Regions from separate parts of the Paenibacillus sp. 2TAB26 genome, predicted to be linked through region 3. Evidence: riboswitches for the same ligand, from Rfam matches in the RefSeq annotation. Region 3 holds a riboswitch; each other region holds the start of a gene.
The links. Region 3 has a riboswitch for cyclic di-AMP ahead of AB4Z50_RS05825 (TrkH family potassium uptake protein). Riboswitches for the same ligand answer to the same signal wherever they lie in the genome.

Region 1: another riboswitch for cyclic di-AMP. It lies ahead of AB4Z50_RS28920 (C40 family peptidase); the one in region 3 lies ahead of AB4Z50_RS05825 (TrkH family potassium uptake protein).
Region 2: another riboswitch for cyclic di-AMP. It lies ahead of AB4Z50_RS11985 (NAD-binding protein); the one in region 3 lies ahead of AB4Z50_RS05825 (TrkH family potassium uptake protein).

Annotation. Positions count from the first base shown of each region.
Region 1 covers NZ_JBFRGC010000031.1:41,201-47,616, forward strand. Annotated here, with positions in the region: gene AB4Z50_RS28905 (hypothetical protein) at 1-672, shown strand, start outside; gene AB4Z50_RS28910 (hypothetical protein) at 838-1,422, shown strand; gene AB4Z50_RS28915 (hypothetical protein) at 1,458-1,607, shown strand; cyclic di-AMP (ydaO/yuaA leader) riboswitch at 1,840-1,993, shown strand; gene AB4Z50_RS28920 (C40 family peptidase) at 1,997-2,473, shown strand; gene AB4Z50_RS28925 (FAD-binding domain-containing protein) at 2,632-3,975, shown strand; gene AB4Z50_RS28930 (MFS transporter) at 4,074-5,309, opposite strand; gene AB4Z50_RS28935 (GNAT family N-acetyltransferase) at 5,426-5,959, shown strand; gene AB4Z50_RS28940 (EAL domain-containing protein) at 5,947-6,416, opposite strand, start outside.
Region 2 covers NZ_JBFRGC010000009.1:153,463-159,878, forward strand. Annotated here, with positions in the region: gene AB4Z50_RS11960 (histidine kinase) at 1-323, opposite strand, end outside; gene kdpC (potassium-transporting ATPase subunit KdpC) at 328-936, opposite strand; partial or broken gene kdpB (potassium-transporting ATPase subunit KdpB) at 968-2,895, opposite strand; gene kdpA (potassium-transporting ATPase subunit KdpA) at 2,914-4,593, opposite strand; gene kdpF (K(+)-transporting ATPase subunit F) at 4,612-4,689, opposite strand; gene AB4Z50_RS11985 (NAD-binding protein) at 4,813-5,211, opposite strand; cyclic di-AMP (ydaO/yuaA leader) riboswitch at 5,330-5,500, opposite strand; cyclic di-AMP (ydaO/yuaA leader) riboswitch at 5,592-5,790, opposite strand; gene AB4Z50_RS11990 (hypothetical protein) at 6,230-6,416, shown strand, end outside.
Region 3 covers NZ_JBFRGC010000004.1:283,874-290,289, reverse strand. Annotated here, with positions in the region: gene sdhA (succinate dehydrogenase flavoprotein subunit) at 1-830, opposite strand, end outside; gene AB4Z50_RS05840 (succinate dehydrogenase cytochrome b558 subunit) at 855-1,526, opposite strand; gene AB4Z50_RS05835 (LysR family transcriptional regulator) at 1,831-2,739, shown strand; gene AB4Z50_RS05830 (potassium channel family protein) at 2,841-3,503, opposite strand; gene AB4Z50_RS05825 (TrkH family potassium uptake protein) at 3,522-4,862, opposite strand; cyclic di-AMP (ydaO/yuaA leader) riboswitch at 4,953-5,157, opposite strand; gene AB4Z50_RS05820 (CPBP family intramembrane glutamic endopeptidase) at 5,403-6,416, shown strand, end outside.

The DNA.
Region 1 (6,416 bases), on a different contig from region 3:
CCAAGCTCCGCTCCTTCAGAAGCAGCCGTTCAGCTATTCATGACCGAAGCACAATTCCAGCTGTTCAAGACCGATCTCATTAATCCTTACGTCTGGACGCTGGGCGGTCTCCTTGTTGCCCGAATGCTGATCACTCCCTTATTCAATGCCGGTCTATTCTATTCGTTAAATCAGTCCAGATCGAATGGAGGGACACGATTTCTAGAAGGTATTCGCAAAGCTTGGAAGCCTGTAGTTCTGCTTTACTGGATCGAGGTTATTTTATCTGTGGCTCCTGCTTGGTATGTGCTGCCGCGCTCACTGGATGCGCTTCTAGAGAGCGGCTCTATTCCAGAGCTGCTGCAAACGGTGCTGCCTAGCGCCCTTCTATGGCTCCTATGGGGCACAGTACTGCATCTGCTGTTTCTAGCCATGCAATTCAGCGCTGCATCAGGAGGAAGCATATTCCGTTCCTTATGGCACGCTCTCCGAAATTTCCTCACCTATGCAGCTGTGTCGCTCATCATGTGGGGGATTGGAGCGGCTGCTGGGCTTGTGGTGACAAGTCTCTCCATGCTGTGGGCCGGGCTGATTGCACTCATCCTGCATCAAGGCTATTATCTCATTCAAACACTGATGAAGGTTTGGACGATTGCCGCGCAATATGACTTTTTGGAAACGAAAAGAATGTAGCAAACCAAAAAAGCCTTCAGCGTCCTCTAGATGCTGAAGCAAAAATAAACCTTCATTCCACGCTTTGCTGTGGTGTGGAGGTTTTTTTTACAACTAACCGCAACTAAATGATGGCAGTTCTGTATAAATAACTGAAAGAAAATCAAAAATGGGGGATATTCACAAATGATGCGTAAAAAACTAGTTATTATATCCATGGTATTGCTCTTATCGGGCGGTTCATTGGTTGCAGCAGACAAACTATTTCAAAAGGTAACGCTCCTTTATAATAATAAGCAATCCACTGACGATGCTGTCGTTGTGGATGATAAGGTTTATATTAGCATTCGTTCTTTAAGTGACAGCCTTCAAGCCTTCGTCCAATGGAAGAGCAATGATAAGAAGCTCATTATTCAGAAGCCCAATGTGCATATGTTTCTAATGAACGAGAAGCGAGCTATGTTCGGACAGGTTGATAAAGGCAGTGTTCAGAAATTTTTAGTGCAAGCACAAATCGATAATTTGAATATGGCGATTTCAGAGTTCAAAGTGACCATCGTTGATCCTAATGATAAGGAAACGACAATCGACAGCCGCAGCCAGGATGATGATGATTTTAAAGAGTTCGTCGAAAAAGACACCTTTTGGTTCAGCTCCAAGCTCGTTTCCTACGATTTCAAAAATGCCGGAAAATACAAGGTACAGTTTTGGATGCAGCAAAAAAACAACGATCCACAGCTCATTTCTGAAAAAATCGTTACTGCAAAATAAATCTTTTTTTCGATTGCCCAAAGGGGGCTGTTCTCATGAACAGCCCCCTTTGTCTATTTCTGCCGCTCTATCTGGAGCAGCAGCTAGGCTGTCTGAATCTACGCTTATTCACGAGTGATATAGATGAGATTTTTCTAATTTATGAGGAGCAAAATGGTGAAATACCGCCGTTTACGGCACTTTAAGCTAGTCCTTGCGATATAGCGCCTAAAGGACAAATCGGTATATTTTACACAACATCCACATAATTAATGAAATTGACTCCATGTATTTAGTTAGAAAGCACTACTATGGCGTGTTTATATTACAGAAAGAACGGTTTAACGAAGCAAATTGTCAAAAGGTTACATGAGAATTATTAGAAATTGCCACTAAAGGCAGGAGATCATTGAAAATAATCGAATATTTCTCAAAGCAATAAAAAAACTGCCTAATTCCCTATTGGGATACGGGGGAACCACTTTGGGTGAATTGATTCCGACGTTTGAGTTTTTTTCAAACGCCCGAGGAATCATAGGGAGCCTTCAACCGAACCCCACAGCTAACCTCGTCGGCATTGGAAGGAGTTTCACAATTGAAGAAGATTACCGCATTAATCCTGGGTCTCGTTCTCGTGCTCGCTTTTCAAGCGGGAAGCGCTTTCGCTGACTCAAAATTGAACGGAATTGTTAATGATCTTATTGGCACTCCGTACAAAAGCGGCGGAACGTCGTCGAAAGGTTTTGATTGCTCCGGCTTCACGAGCTATGTGTTCGAGAAAATGGGCATTGAGCTTTCACGTACTTCTGGTTCGCAAGCAAAAGAAGGTACAAAGGTCGCTAAGGCTGACCTCATTGCGGGAGATCTTGTGTTCTTCGACACAGTTGGCGGCAATAATAGCGCCATATCCCATGTTGGCATTTACATTGGAGATGGCAAGTTTGTACATTCATCCTCGAGCAGAGGCGTTGTAACTGACAAACTTAACTCCGAGTACTATGAGGGACGATATGTAACTGCTCGTCGTATCATGGATGCTGATTCATACCAAGCCAACGTTGACGTAAAATAGAGCAGCCTAATCCCTCTTCTTGAGGGTTGAACGGGTAGACTCATCTAGCAAAGCCGCAGTTTTTTGTCCTCTGACGACAAATGACTTGCGGCTTTGCTGTTTCATTCCAGCTGGAATGCGGCCGTTCAATGTTGCGCTTATGGAAGGAGCTATCACTGATGTATTTGTTTATTCACCGCAAGGATTTGCGTATTGCAGATTTGCGCGCTTTTGATTATTTGAAGAAAAAAGAGAAACAAGGCATTCATTTGCTAATCATAGATCCCGTTATTACAGGAGATGGCCGTTTAACTAGTCATAGCGGCCGAAATTTCATGGCGCAAGCCGCCTCGCTTCTGCACAGCTATTCTAATGCAGGGAAGGAGCTGCATGTGCTTTATGGTAATCCTGCTGCGATCACCGAAGCACTGCTGCATGCGCATCCTATTGATGAGGTTATTGTTCATACAGACTATACGCCTTACTCAAGGCAGCGAGATGAGCAGCTTGGGCTGACCACACGCAGCCTTGGCCGCCGATGGATGTCTATTGCCGATTCACCTCTTGCTGATCTAGATGCTTTCCCGGCATTTGCTCAAAAAGTGGAGCCATACAAGGTTTTCACACCCTTTTATCGCAAGTGGAGCAGCTTTATGCTGGAGTGCTATAGCCCAATGAGTGAAACGACGATTCATGAGCTTGCTACCTTAAGCGAAATCAATGCCAAGGTTGCGCAGTCTTTCGCTTTGCCTGAATCCATTTCGTGCGCCCTAGGCGGCACGAACGTACAAGGATCATCCAAAGGATTATCCAAGCTGGAACGGTTCGTACGAGAACGCCTTGCCTCTTATTCCGAGATCAGGGACGCTTATGCCGATGATCATACAAGCCAGCTCGCACGTTTCCTTAATACGGGCGCCATCTCCGCTCGCCAAGCCTACGAAATGACCCAAGGGCTTCCGGGGTCTGAATCATGGATACGGCAGCTGGCATGGCGTGATTTTTATTTATATCAAGCGATGTATCATGATGATTTCTTTCGTTACGAGCAGCTCGCTGATATGTCCAAGCTCTCAGATGCTCATCTAGAAGCATGGGCTGCAGCCGCCACTGGCATTCCAATCATTGATGCGGCCATGACGCAGCTCAATCGTACAGGTGAGCTGCCCAACCGCTTGCGAATGGTAACAGCCATGTTTTTAACTAAAAATCTGCTATGCCCCTTCACGCTTGGAGAACAATATTTCCGCCTTCACTTAAGCGATTATGACAACACGCTTAATCGCGGCGGCTGGCTGTGGTGCTCTTCACTCGGGTATGACGCAGCGCCTTACTTCCGCATCATGAATCCCGCAACTCAGTCGCAGACGCATGATCCTAGTGGCAGCTATATTAGGCGCTGGCTGCCTCATTTGAATCATCTGACAGACAAAGAGATTCATCAGCCGCAAAGCGGTGCCATCGTCGACTTGAAAGCATCACGCGCGCGCGCCATAGAGGTATACAAAACCATTCTTAAATAGCTGAAAGCATTTAGAATAACACGTTTAATAATAAATAAACCTCCACACCCGCTTTGAAACAGCGAATGTGGAGGTTTTTTTTATAATTTGCAGTCCATTTAAGCCTTGGATCTTACGCTGTGAACTTGTTTTCTTCCGAGCAGGAGCATCGCCGCTAGCAGAAGCAGCATCAGTATAACCAAGCTGCTTATATACCATAACGTTGACTCTACGTTGTACTGATCCATTATCCAGCCAGTCACTCGTGGAAAAATCGCTCCTCCAAGCCCGCCGAATGCTACCAGCAGACTCGTTGTCCTCTCCGTCATACCCGGAATGAGCTCATTGGCATAAACAAGAGCGATACCGAATATACCCGAGAAGAATAACCCGCTAAGTGCGACAAAGGCAAGCATCCAGCTAAGCTCACCCATAAACGCCATTAATACAAAAACGACCGAGGCGCCTGCTGTAGCAATCAGCAAGTATCGCGAATAACCCATGCGATCAGCCAGTACCCCAGCAAATAGACGCCCTAGCACCATCGTTCCCCAGAACAAGCTGAGCACCGCTGCCGCACTGGAATCTCCTACGCCTGAACGAACAATGAGAATAGAAGGCAGATAATTGGAGAAGCTCATTTCCATTCCTACATAAAGCATAAAAAATAAAGCCGATAACAAGAGAAATGGAAGTGCTTTGCGCGGATAGCCAAAAAAAACAGATCCGCGAGTGGTTTGCAATCCTTCCAACTCATTCGAATGGCCTTCCTTCACTTCCGGTGTTCGAGCAACTATACCAAGCTCATCATCCAGCTCTCCAAAGGACATCGTCAGCCAGAGAACAAAGGTGATGCCTGACATCGCTGCCAGAATCGGAAAGGAAACCTGCCATATGCTATGCTGAATCAGATAAGCCGCTGCAATTGGAATCAACAATGCGCCAACACCAAAAAAGGTTTCCAATCGGCTCATCGCCGATGCCTTGCCGTTTTTCGCCATATCAATAATCATTGCGCCGACGACCGCTTCCGTCATCCCAAAGCCAAGACCCGCAAGAGGGGCAATCGCGAGCATCCAGCCCCATGGAAGCAGCAAGCTGTATGCCGCCTCACTCAGCGTCAGTACACCCATCGCAATCAGTACTGCGCCTCTTTTTCCAACTCTCGCAGTAATAGATGGCGCTAGCAGAACACCCACCAGGAACCCGAGGAATTGATTCATAATCCATTGCCCGCCATCTTTATAGGTTAAACCATAATGAGCAATGAGCTGTTCCAAGATAGATCCGCCCACAACATGGGCAACGCCGATGACTAAATATGACAAGCAGCCTAGCCAGATCAACTTCTTCATTTTGATGCTTCTCCTTATTTACGCGCGATCAACGCACGCCTATCTGTTATAATAAACCTATTTCATTCGACATTCGCTCTATTCAGCTACTTTTTTTCAAGCGGAGGTAAAAACAAATGACAAGCCATCAAAGCTCTATTCATTATAATCGAGATGAAGGCGATATGACCATATGCCCGCTCGAAACCGTTCATGCACAGCAACTATGCGGCTGGCGCTACGAGGCTCCATTTGATGTTTATAACTGGCCGGCTTGGGAGCAAATGAAAAAAGACGAAATCGAATTTGGCGATTCCGTCCTTCGTGCTGCCCAATATATGGCTGTCCTAGACGCTCAGTCTGCGCTCATTGGGTTCGCGCAGTTTTTTCCTTTAACAGGCGTAACGCGGCTTGGTCTTGGATTGCGGCCTGATCTTTGCGGTAAAGGCCTCGGCCTTGCCTTCACACGTCTCATTGTCGCAGAGGCAATAAGGCGCACCCCTCAAAACGAAATTGATTTGGAGGTACTTACTTGGAACACTCGTGCGATGCGCGTTTATGAACAAGCCGGCTTCCATATTACAGACACCTATGCGCGTTCTACACCCACTGGCTTTGCCGAATGCCATTGTATGGTTTATGAGCCAGCAGCTGCACATTATAGACGCTGAGCTCCTCGCTCAGAATCCTTCAAATCCATAAGTAAAATAAGACCTGGCGCTGCTAGAACAGATACGGTTCTAATCCATGCGTGTGAATCGAGATCGGTATAGGCGCGCGAAACGATTGCACGTCGATGCTCATTGAGCTGGACGAGATTAGGAACAAAATAGGGACGCCAACACCAATTGGCACCGCGGTATTGATCCTCTCGCCTCCAAGCCTTGTCCGCATCGCGATAATAGTTGGATGAGAGCTGAATACCGCTCTCATTGCACAAATATACCCGAATGCAATGGTCATAAAGCTCGGGAAGCAGCCCCTCTATCCATTCATCCTCATGATCCAGGTAACGCGTCTCCTGAACAAGCGCAACCCACTGCTCTGCCAGCTTCTCCGATTGCCGCTGCCAATAGCGTTCAGTTCCAACGAAATGCAGCAGATGCTGATCAAGCTCCGCTTCAATTA
Region 2 (6,416 bases), on a different contig from region 3:
TCTATGAGCAGCACCTCAGCGTCCCTCTCTACCAAAGCATCCAGATCAAGATCCTTTTGCTCTGCACCATCCTTCTGCCAATGGATGCTTGGCACACGCTCGAAAAGTTCAATCAATTCGAGCGTCTCCGGACTCTGCGGCCTAGGAACCGCGCAAAGAACAACATCAATGCCATCTCGCTTCAGCTCTGTTCCTTCTCGCAGCATATGATACGTTTTGCCTGAACCGCTTACCGCTCCAATGAGTATTTTCAGACGTCCTTGATGCAGCTTTGCGATGGAGAGCAGCAGCTCCTCTGGCGTTTTCTTTTTCAGCGGAGCCATATGGCTATTCCCCCAACATTTTTGACAATGCGATATTCAGCTTCAACACATTAACCCGTTCGTCACCGAAAACGCCTAAATCGCGGCCTTCCGTATTTGCTTTAACCAATTGCTCAAGCTCTGCTGGCGACACGCCGGTCAGCTTGCTGATTCTTGCGATCTGTACATCAGCCGACTGTGGCGTAATATGCGGATCAAGGCCTGAGCCCGAGTTCGTAATTAAAGCGATCGGCAGCTGGGAAACCGGTACATCTGGATTTTGTGCCTTCCAAGCCTCAATGGAAGCTTTGGTCCTTTCGATTAGAGCTGGATTGGATGGTCCAAAATTGTTCGATCCAGAACCGGCAGCATTATAGTCAATGCTTGATACACGTCCTTGAAACCATTTCGGATCAACAAAGCTTTGGCCGATCAGCTCTGAACCAACCACTTGGCCAGAGCTATCCTTTATAAGGCTTCCATTCGCTTGCTTAGGGAACAGCAGCTGAGCTGCTCCCGTGCTTGCAAGAGGGTAAATAATGCCGCAAATAATCATAAATATGATGCTGATTCGCAAAGGTATCATTAACGATGACAACTGGAATCGTGATGCGTTTTTCGCTTGTTCATTCATATAGGTAAGCCTTCTTTCGTGTATGGTTATATTAAATCCATAAATGCACTGCAAAGTCGATGAGTTTAATGCCAACGAACGGAACAATGACACCGCCCAGACCATAAATGAATACGTTGCGGCTAAGCAATTTGGCTCCGTTCATCGGTTTGTACGCTACGCCTTTAATGGCAAGCGGGATAAGCAGCGGAATAATAATGGCGTTAAAAATAAGCGCCGACAGTATAGCAGACAATGGAGAACCTAAATTCATAATATTTAGAACGCCCATCTCTGGAATGGCAAGCATGAACATCGCTGGAATGATTGCAAAATATTTGGCGATATCATTAGCGATACTAAAAGTCGTCAATGCCCCTCTTGTCATAAGCAGCTGCTTGCCGATAGCAATGACTTCAATAATTTTGGAAGGGTCCGAATCCAAGTCAACCATATTGGCAGCTTCTTTTGCAGCAATCGTCCCGCTGTTCATAGCAAGACCCACATCCGCTTGGGCAAGTGCAGGAGCATCGTTTGTACCGTCACCAGTCATCGCAACCATTTTTCCTTCGGCTTGTTCACGGCGTATAACCGCTATTTTATCTTCCGGCCTGCTCTCCGCAATAAAATCGTCGACTCCCGCTTCATGTGCGATGGTTGCTGCAGTAAGCGGATTGTCTCCCGTACACATAATCGTTTTGATGCCCATTTCACGCAGCTGATCGAATCTTTCCTTCATTCCTGGCTTAACGGTATCCTTCAAATAAATAACACCAAAGATTTGATTATCAACAGCTACTGCGAGCGGTGTACCGCCTAATGTAGCAATCGTATTCGAAATATTTTCTAAATCGGTTGGTATGGTCCCCCCCTGTGAAGCTACCCACTTCCGAACCGCATCGACAGAGCCCTTCCGAACTCGGCGGCCGTTTGCCAGATCAATGCCGCTCATTCGCGTCTCTGCTTTGAATTCAATAAATTCGCCGCCTTCCGCAAGTGAAGCATCATAGCTTAAGCCCTGCTTCTTCATCCATTCAAGCACAGAACGGCCTTCAGGCGTTTCATCCTTAATCGAGCTAATAGCCGCCCAACCCGATAAAGTTTGAAGATTGCTGCCTCCGACAGGCACAAGCTCGCTTGCCATCCGGTTGCCGAATGTGATCGTTCCTGTTTTATCCAAAATCATCGTATTAATGTCGCCTGCTGCTTCAACAGCCTTACCTGACATAGCCAGTACATTAAACTGAGTTACTCTATCCATCCCAGCAATGCCGATTGCTGATAATAGTCCGCCGATGGTCGTCGGAATCAAACATACAAGCAGCGCAATTAATACTGGAATTTCTAAGTGGATATCCAAATAGTTAGCGATTGGTGCCAACGTAACAACTACAATTAAGAAAATAATCGTTAAGCTAGTCAAAAGTGTATTGAGCGCAATTTCATTAGGCGTCTTCTGACGTTTCGCTCCTTCAACAAGGGCAATCATCCGATCGATGAATGACTCCCCGGGGTCACTCGTCATGCGCACTTTAATTTTGTCACTCACAACCCTTGTACCGCCTGTAACCGAGCTGAAATCTCCTCCAGCTTCTTTAATAACTGGCGCCGATTCACCTGTAATCGCTGATTCATCTACGGAAGCCAGCCCTTCAATGACCTCGCCATCACCAGGAATCATCTCACCTTGGGAGACGATGAAAATATCGCCTTTGCGGAGCTCCGTTGATGATACGACTACAATAGAGCTGCCGACGAACTTATTGGCGCTCATTTCCTGCTTAGATTTTTTGAGCGAATTGGCCTGTGCCTTGCATTTGGAAAAATAGTCATCAGCAGAACGATAACCGTCCCTACCTCGACAACAAACATAACGGGATTTTTCATCATCGTAACTGGATTTAATTTCACAAAGCTATCGACAACGGCATGTTTAACCGCGTCTCCCGACAGCAAATTATTCTTCTTATTTTTATTCATTATCGTTCACCTCATCCGTTAGCGGAGTGTCAAATATTCTGCAACCGGCCCAAGCACGATGACCGGCAAGAAGGTTAATGCACCAATTAAAAGAACAGTACCAATTAGTAATATAGTGAAAAGTCCATTATCTGTACGGAACGTCCCGATTGTTTCTGGAACAGGCTGCTTGCGAACAAGAGATCCTGCAACCGCAAGCATCGCAATCACCGAAATATAGCGGCCGGTCAGCATGACAAGTCCAGTGCTAATATTCCAGAAAGGCGTATTATCGCCTAATCCCTCAAAGCCGGAGCCATTATTCGCAGCCGATGACGTATATTCGTAAAGCACCTGGCTAATGCCGTGAAACCCTGGATTCGTTATCGCCCCGTGACCCAAATCCGTCATAAAAGCGATGGCTGTGGGCACTAATATAATGAAGGGATGAACTAGAATCGCTATCGCTATCAGTTTCATTTCTCGCGGCTCTACTTTTCGTCCCAGAAACTCTGGCGTTCGGCCGACCATCAGCCCGCATATAAACACAGCTAGTATGGCGTACATGAGCATATTGATAAGCCCTACTCCCTTGCCTCCAAAGACGACATTAAGCATCATTTCAGCAAGCGGAACCAAGCCGCCAAGCGGTGTAAGCGTGTCATGCATATTGTTGACGGTACCCGTTGTCGCAGCAGCTGTTACCGTTGTGAACAGTGCCGATTGCGCGATACCGAACCTTACTTCCTTGCCTTCCATGCTTCCTTGAGTCGCGTCGATTCCTAGTGCGCTCATTGCAGGATTGCCTGTTTTCTCCGATGTGTAAGCAAGGCTTAGAAACACAAGAAACAGACACATCATGGCGGAGAATACAACCCAGCCCTGCTTTTTGTTTTTAGCAAAAAGCCCAAATGCATAAGGCAGTGAAGCCGGCAGCGCCCACATCGACAAGATTTGAATCACATTCGTTAATGGATTTGGGTTTTCAAATGGATGAGCCGAGTTCACTCCAAAAAAACCGCCGCCGTTTGTGCCCAAATGTTTGATGGATTCAAGCGAAGCTACAGGACCGATTGCAATTTGCTGCATGGCTCCCTCAAGCGTTTTAATTGTAAATGTTGGATCAAGTGTTTGCGGCACCTGAAGAGCGACAAGCACTAGCGTGATAATAAAGGAAATCGGAAGAAAAATTCTTGTGTGTGCTTTTACAAAATCCTCGAAAAAGTTGCCGATCGTCGTTCCTTTACTCGTAATCCCACGAACAAACGCGATGGCAACCGAGAAGCCCGTCGCCGCTGACGTGAACATCATCATCATGATGACCGCCATTTGGGAGAAATAAGATAAGGCACTTTCCCCGCTGTAATGCTGAAGATTCGTATTGGTAATAAAGCTGATGACTGTATTGAAAGTCAGTGTAGGCTCCATGGCTGCCATGCCATTTGGATTAAACGGCAGTGCATTTTGGAACCGCAATATCAAATAGCTGAAAGCAACTAAAATTAAATTGGTTGCAACAAAGCTGAGTGCGTATATCTTCCAACTCATGCCCTCTCTTTTTTTGAGACCAATAAGCTTAAATATAAATCGCTCCGTCCCTCCGAATACTTTGTCTAACCGATTGTGTTCATTTGAGAACACATGATAGACGTAAGTACCAAGCGGCTTAACTAACAATACAAGAACGGCAATGACGATAAGCAATTGTAAAATATCCATCTTGTAAATCCCCCTCTATTAAAACTTCTCCGGATGAATTAAAGCATAAATCAGATAAACGAAAACAAATACAGCCGCTATCGCTATGACAGTCATTAGCCTTCGCCCCCTGTTTTCTCAATAACACTGGAGCACCAAGTTAAAAATCCGTAAAATAAACCGAAGCTAGCTAACAACGCCCCGAACATATAAAAATCCTGCATGTAAACCCCTCCTGCATTATTTGTTGCTTAATAGAAAACCGACTTCACCGGTATGAGAGAATACGATATGATCCGCTCCAAGCCCCTTGTAAATAGCCCTTGGATTCCACTGCTGTGTGATGACGTAAATGGACTTTGAGGTCCAAGCTCTACAGCACTGTACAAAGCGGCAGCTAAGCGCCAAGCTGCTCTCGAATATAAATACCTCGCTAATGTTCATCGAAGGAACATTCCAGCTTTGACGATCATTCGTATTGATGTACAAAACATTGCTGATGCCCTGCTTGCGAAGCTGTTTTTCTTCCTGTTTACTATTTGTCAAAACGATAAATTTTAATTGATGAAACTGCAAAGTTCGTATAAATGATTGGCCAGCCTCGTTTAAACCAGCAACAATAATATGCTCTTCCTGCAACCGAATTCTCCTCCATATGGTAAAAAAGGCAACAAAAAAGAAGCCTTGGGATAAGAGGAACTTTTCCCGCGGCTTCTTTGCCCGCAGCAGAATAAGCCGCGGGAAGCACGATGGCTGTTGCCTCTCTCGAGTACACTTACGAGGTTAGCTGTCGGATTCGGGCCTTGAGAGTTGCCCTACGCTTGATCATTTTCAAGCGATTCACCCCATGAAGCGAAGTCGTGATTACACACGAATCGTTCGTTGGTTCCCCCGTTCCTGCTGCTGCAGGACTCAGCGTTTTCTTACATTTTGTAGCAAATTAAGCTTTTTTGGGCACAAAAAACCACAGAGGTCTATGACACTCTGCGGTCGAAGTTAATCGATCACAAGCTTCATCATTCCTCTCTCGGTCCACGCTTACGAGGTTAGCTGTCGGATTCGGGCGGTGAGAGTCGCCCTACTTTGACCGGTATCCATGGCACCTGTCAAAGATTCACCCCTGCTCTGCGTTTGTTCGACTCTCACATCGAACAGGCGCATCGCGTCATTATTGGTTCCCCCGCTTCCGCTTTCACGGAAACTCAGCGATCAGTAAATCGAAACTTATTTATAAATCCTGTATCGAATATTACTCCTCGCTATAAATACTGTAAAGGCAGTCTGCTACCTAATTTAGCCAGTTTCAGCCTTGCAGAGCGATTCGCAACGCTTACATTCATTTCGATCTCTCGATATCTCACTATTTCTCAGTTTTACTCTTGTTTTCAAAAATAGTGTTCAATCCCTTTCCAACGATTTTATGCGTGAATAATCAGATTTCTCTATAATCGAGAATGGAAGAGAATAAACGAGTATTTCGAAGAATAAATATCTTTTTACTGCCATAACGAATGGATTTCTTTTAATATGGCATATGGCTGCCTTTTCACGATATACCACAGTTTTACAATATTGCATTTCGGGTTTACCATAGACGGCAAGCCAATATGGCTGAGTATTATCGGTGAATTATTCAAATCGAGGAGAGATCTCATTGATGTCTACACCAGTTGAAGTACCCTTGCCAAGCTTGGAAAATCATCCTGCTGCCTTGTTTGAAATTAAAAGAATTCAAATGTTTGTGCTGCCGGCTTCCATGCTTGAATCGAATGGTTACCGTGTTTGCCTAAGGCTCTCCACTGCTAATGGTCATGGCTGGAGTGAGCTGTTTATTAAAAAATCCG
Region 3 (6,416 bases):
GGGTATTTTTCTTCTAGGAAGTACCAAGGCTTACCGTCTTTGTACGTCCAAATCCGTCCGCCTTCACCACGCGCTGATTCCGACATCAAGCGGAGCTTGTCATCGCCTGGAATAGCTGTTGGGTGAATTTGAATGAACTCGCCGTTTGCGTAGTTAACGCCCTGCTGGTAAACTGCGCTGGCAGCTGTGCCGGTGTTGATAACAGAGTTCGTTGTTTTGCCGAAAATAATACCAGGACCGCCTGATGCAAGAATAACTGCATCTGCACGAACCGTGTGAACTTCCATCGAGCGAAGATCCTGTGCCGAAACACCGCGGCAAATGCCGTCATCGTCAACAACAGCGCCAAGGAATTCCCAGTGCTCGAATTTGTTAACTAGTCCAGCTGCTTCCCAGCGACGAACTTGCTCATCCAGTGCATAAAGCAGCTGTTGACCTGTCGTTGCGCCTGCAAATGCTGTACGGGAATGCTTCGTGCCGCCGAAGCGACGGAAATCCAGCAAGCCTTCGGATGTACGGCTGAACATAACGCCCATCCGGTCCATCAAGTGAATAATGCCTGGTGCCGCATCACACATTGCTTTAACTGGCGGTTGGTTGGCGAGGAAATCTCCGCCGTATACGGTATCGTCGAAATGCTCCCATGGAGAATCGCCTTCTCCTTTTGTATTAACAGCGCCATTGATGCCGCCCTGTGCACATACTGAGTGGGAACGTTTGACCGGTACTAGTGAAAACAGATCAACGTGAACGCCAGCTTCTGCTGCTTTGATGGTAGCCATCAAGCCTGCAAGACCGCCGCCTACGATGATAATTTTATTTTTAGCCATAACGTTTCGCTCCTTGTCTACAAACTAACCGATATTCGTAAGTGCCAATGCAGCACTTGCAGCTTCTTTGAATTGATCTCCGCTGAATGCAATAAGCGAAAGAATAAACAATGCTGATACGACTACAAAAACGCCCATGCAAATATATGAAGAGATGCGTTGAGCTTTCGGGCCAATCGTAATGCCCCAGCTGATCAGAAACGCCCAAAGGCCGTTGCTGAAGTGGAAAACAGCTGCTAATACACCAATAACATAAAGTACGAAGTAAGTAGGGTTGCTCGCAATTTGATTCATCGTTGATCCCAGTTCCTCATGGTTGATGTGGCCGAGATAAACCTGAATCCGAGTTTGATATACGTGCCAGAAAACGAATACAAAAGTAATTACCCCAGTTACCCGTTGAGCGGTAAACGCCCAGTTCCGGCCGTACTTAAAACGTCCCGTATTCGTGTTCGATTGGTAAGCGACATACAAGCCGTAAATACCATGAAACAATAGCGGGAGGTAAATGCCGAAAATCTCGAGCAGCGGCAGCACGGGCATGCTGTTAATGAGAGTTACGCCTTTGTCAAAGCCTTCAGGCCCGCGTTCAAACGCCTGGTAGTTAGTCAGACCATGCACGACGATAAATCCGCCGAGTGGAATGATCCCGAGAAGCGAGTGAAGCTTGCGCGAGAAATACGAATTTCCTTTCATGTCATTCCTTCTCCTTTCAAAACTGTGAGTGCTAGCATGCTTTTTCTTAAAATATAAGAATGTATCGGTTTCCCCTTTATACATTGCTTATATTCCAGCGCAAACGAGGTGCTGTGCAGCCAATGGTTGTCATCAGCAGTTTACGCTTGGCAAATCATTCTACATTGTAACCCCAGCATGTATGTCCGTCAACAAAACTCGACACATATTAGCCACACTTCCCATCCTACTCCTTTTAAGCTTATAATGGAATTGCTTATTTTTTATAATTTCTTATAACAAAATGACATAAGGGGTTTCATTCATGAATGAAGAGATGCATGTCTTCACCGTTATTGTGGAACAGTCCAGTATGAACAAGGCTTCCGCCTTGCTAAACCTGTCTCAGCCTGCACTTTCTCGTAAAATTGCCAAGCTTGAGCAGGACCTGGGCTCTCCTTTGTTTCATCGCATCGGAAAGCGGCTGGAGCTTACTCGAATTGGGCAATTGACCTATGAATATGCTTTGGAGCTTCGCCAGCTTCATCGCAAATATTTGCAAACCGTCTCTGAGTTCACCTCAGCTGGACATACGACCCTTACTATTGGCGCAAGCTTGACGACGCTTCAAACGACTTTGCCCGATCTCATTCAAAGCTTAACTTCAACTCATCCGGAGATCGACATTAAAGCGATTACCGGCAAGACGCATGAAATCGTATCGCTCGTACGAGATCACAAAGCCGATATCGGCATTGTCGCCTCTAGTATTGAGGATTCAACGCTGCGGTGTATTCCGCTGTTTGAGGATCATCTATCGCTCGTGGTGCCTCGTAATCAGGTCATTACCGATAAAGGCACGCTGGGTATACAGGATGTGACCGGCATGCCGATGATCTTGTTCTCCAAAGGCACTTGGTACAGGTTGTTGACCGACGAGCTGTTTGACAAATATCATCTTCAGCCGGATGTGCGAATGGAAATTGATTCGTTTGAAGCTATACTTCGGCTGCTGCATACTTGCCGTGCTGCGACGCTCCTGCCTCAATCATATATGCGCAATCAACTGCTTGAAGACAATGATCTTACCGTCATTCCCATTCGAGAACTTGAAGATACAAAGCGTACCACCTCGCTCATTCATGCGGATTCGGCCGCCCTCAGCCCGTCCGTTCGTCTATGGATCAACGAGCTTGCAGCAGGCTTCCCCAGCAAAAAGGACAGCAGCTTTTAAAATAGCTGCTGTCCTTCAGCATTTCCAATATTACACTTCCAAATCCATTTCAGCCTAATCTGCTTTTTCTAATAATAAGCCTTTTCCACTACATAAAAAAATTAACGGATAACGGATGCTTCGAAGTCTTCTATTTGCTCATTTGTTCCTATAATAACCATGACATCACGAAGTGAAAGGACATCCGTTGCTGTCGGTGCGATGATGATGCCATTGGGCTTATTTATGGCTACGATGCTACATCCAAATCTAGCTCGCGGATTAAGATCATGCAATGACTTGCCATCCAAGCATTGCGGTACGGCAAGCTCGGCAATCGTATACTCTTTGGAAAGCTCGATATAATCTAATAGATTTGGGGATACAAGCTGATGCGCAACTCGAATACCCATATCGCGCTCAGGATAGACCACGCGGTCGACACCGATTTTCTCAAGCACCCGGCCATGTAGTTCAGTCAAAGCTTTCGCTACAACTTGCTTCACTTCCAAATCCTTAAGCAGTATGGTTGTCAAAATGCTGGATTGAATGTCATCGCCAATCGCGACAACTCCGCAATCAAAGTTTCTTACACCCAAGGAGCGCAGCGCTTCTTCATCCGTACAATCAGCTGATACAGCATAGGTTAGAATACCGCTCATGTCCTGAACGGCTTCTTCATCCTTATCTATTCCAAGCACCTCATGGCCAAGCTGGACGAGTTCGCGCCCTAAGCTCGAACCAAATCTCCCTAAGCCGATGATGACAAATTGTTTCTTTTTAATTCCCACTTGCAAAGTCTCCTATCCAATCGTAATTTTGCCTTCTGGATGCCGATAAAGCTCTTTCTCTGTACGAGGCCCAAGCGCGTATGCGAGCGTCAGGGGTCCAAGTCTTCCGGCAAACATGGTTAATGCAATGACTATTTTCCCAACAAGGCTCAGCTCTGGCGTAACACCAACGGATAATCCTACTGTTCCAAATGCTGATGTCGCTTCAAACAATAGCTTTATAAAAGCTTGATCCTCCGTCATCGACAAGATCATCGTTACAATAATGACAAGCGATAAAGAGATCAAAGTAATCGTGAGTGCTTTAAAAATTCTGTCTTTGCCTAATCTGTAACGGAAAAGAACGATGTCCTCTCGTCCTCTAATCATTGCAAATACAGCGCCGACCAGCGTTGCAAAGGTTGTTGTTTTGATGCCGCCGCCCGTCGAGCCGGGCGAGGCGCCAATAAACATTAATATAATGGTGAAAAACATCGTTGCTTGCCGGATAGCCGTATAATCAAGCGTATTGGCTCCTGCCGTCCGCGGCGTTACCGACTGGAAGAACGAGGACAAAATTTTCCCGCCCCAGTCCAGAGAGCCCAGTGTCTTCGAATTCGAGAATTCAAAAATAAATATGACGAGTGTCCCTACTGCAATAAGTGTTCCTGTCATAGATAGCACGACCTTGCTGTGCAGCGACAGCTTGCGGTTTTTGCGGAACTCCATCAGGTCCGACATAACGACAAAGCCAAGTCCGCCCGAAATGATCAGCATCATAGCTGCAATATTGACGACTGGATCAGAAACGTATAAGGTCAAGCTGCGATAGTTCCCAAAAATATCAAAACCAGCATTGTTAAACAATGAAACCGCATGAAAGGCTCCAAAATAAATCGCTTTGCCCAGCGGCATATCAAATGCAAACCTCGAAGCAAACAACGCAGCGCCAATAAGCTCTATTGTCAATGAATACACAATAACGCGTCTAATCAAACGCACGATGCCTTCCATGCTCGACTGGTTCATGGATTCCTGCAGCAAAAGCCGCTCACGCAGCGAAATCCTCTTGCGAAGTACGAGCGCTACCAGCGTTGCCATCGTCATAAATCCGAGTCCGCCAAGCTGGAACAGGCACATTAATATGATTTGACCCCATATAGAGAAATAAGTTCCAGTATCAACGACAACTAACCCTGTTACACAGGTTGCCGAAGTTGCCGTAAACAGCGCATCTATAAAAGGCAATCTCTCACCGCTTACCGATGCAAAAGGCATGGATAATAATAAGGCACCCAGCAATATAATAAGAGCGAATCCACTTACCAAAATACGCGGGGGTGACCACTTCAAAACATTCCAACTAACCTTCATCCATTTCCCTTCTTTTTGATTATGTCATATTGTCATTTATTGTTTTTAAGCATAAAAAAAAGCACTGGAAACTCAAGTGCTCGTGCGATGAGTCCTGTTCCAATACGCCTTCGAGGTTAGCTGACGGATTCGGGCCTGGACAGGCAGCCCTATTCAGCGGAAGAAGACGATGCTTCACCGCTAAAATTCACCCCATGCTATCTAATGTTGAACTGCTTTGCTTTCAGCAGGCTCATCCATTTAGACAACTTTATGGTTCCCCCGATTTCCTTAGGAAATTCGGCTATGCTATGCAATTAGTATGACGATAACGATTATAATCCCTAAGCACTCCTGATATAAAGGTGACGTTTATGACAAACAGGACGATATTAGCTCAAATTAGGGCAATGGGACGAACCAGCACATAGCTAGCTTGCTGGACATCGTTATTTCGCATTTTTTTGAAAACAAACGGTCATTTTCATTGGATAATTTAGGGATTCATATGTTAAGGTAATAAAATGAGCTATTTATTATGAAGACAGTTGAGGTGAAACTATGATTGATTCTATTAAACCCAATGAATGGAAACGATTTATATGGGCAGCAGTTGCTTGCTTTATTATTTATGGGGCCGTACAAATCGTTCCAATGATTACGGCCATCTCATCTGGCGAAATGAATACCAAGGTCATTACGAAATCAGCGGCGGAGGATAAGGCGTCTGCATTTGTTGAAAAAGAAACAGGCTTGAAGGTGAAATCGGCTAAAGCCGTACATCAAACCGATAAAATTATGAATGGCTACTTATCAAAATATGAGCTAGTCAAAGCATATACGGATAAATATGACCCCATGTTTCCTACAGATACATTTCAGGTTGATCTTAAATTCGTAGGCGGCGGCAGCGGATATATTTATCTGCATATGCATAGCGGGAAAGTCGTAGCTTGGAACTTGAAGCTTGAGGGGGAACAGCTATCAGATGCAGATAAAGCAAAAGAAGCTATTGCCTTCCTAACTGCAGGAAATTTCAGCGGTACTGAATTCATTGGCGGTCAAATATTGCCTAATGGTGATTGGCAGCCTCAGCCTCCTGCAGGTTATTCCATTAAAAATGCTCATCTTAACGTATTGGTTAACGCTCTTGTCGTGAATGACCGTACGATCATTACTAAATATAAACCGATATTCGAAGCACCATCCGATTACATAAACTATGTAGAGAAACAAGATAAAATAGCTGGATACCTTACCTCTATCGGTTATCTGTTCATGAGCTTCGTTTTATTCGTCTTAGCTATTATTTACTCCGTTTTGTATCGAAAACATACATCCTTTAAATACGGAATCGTATTAACGATCATTTATTTAATTACTTATACGATCATGAATTTAAACGTTCTGGATGGTATCCGGGCTACGCTCGGCGAGACGGATATGGCAGGCGCTACCGTATCGATCACTGCCATCGTAAGTGTTCTGCTAGCGATTCCAATGGCAGGTTCCATTTATGTATCCATTGTTGCCGGAGACGGCCTCTGGAAGGCGCAGGGCCGCGCTTTATGGCCG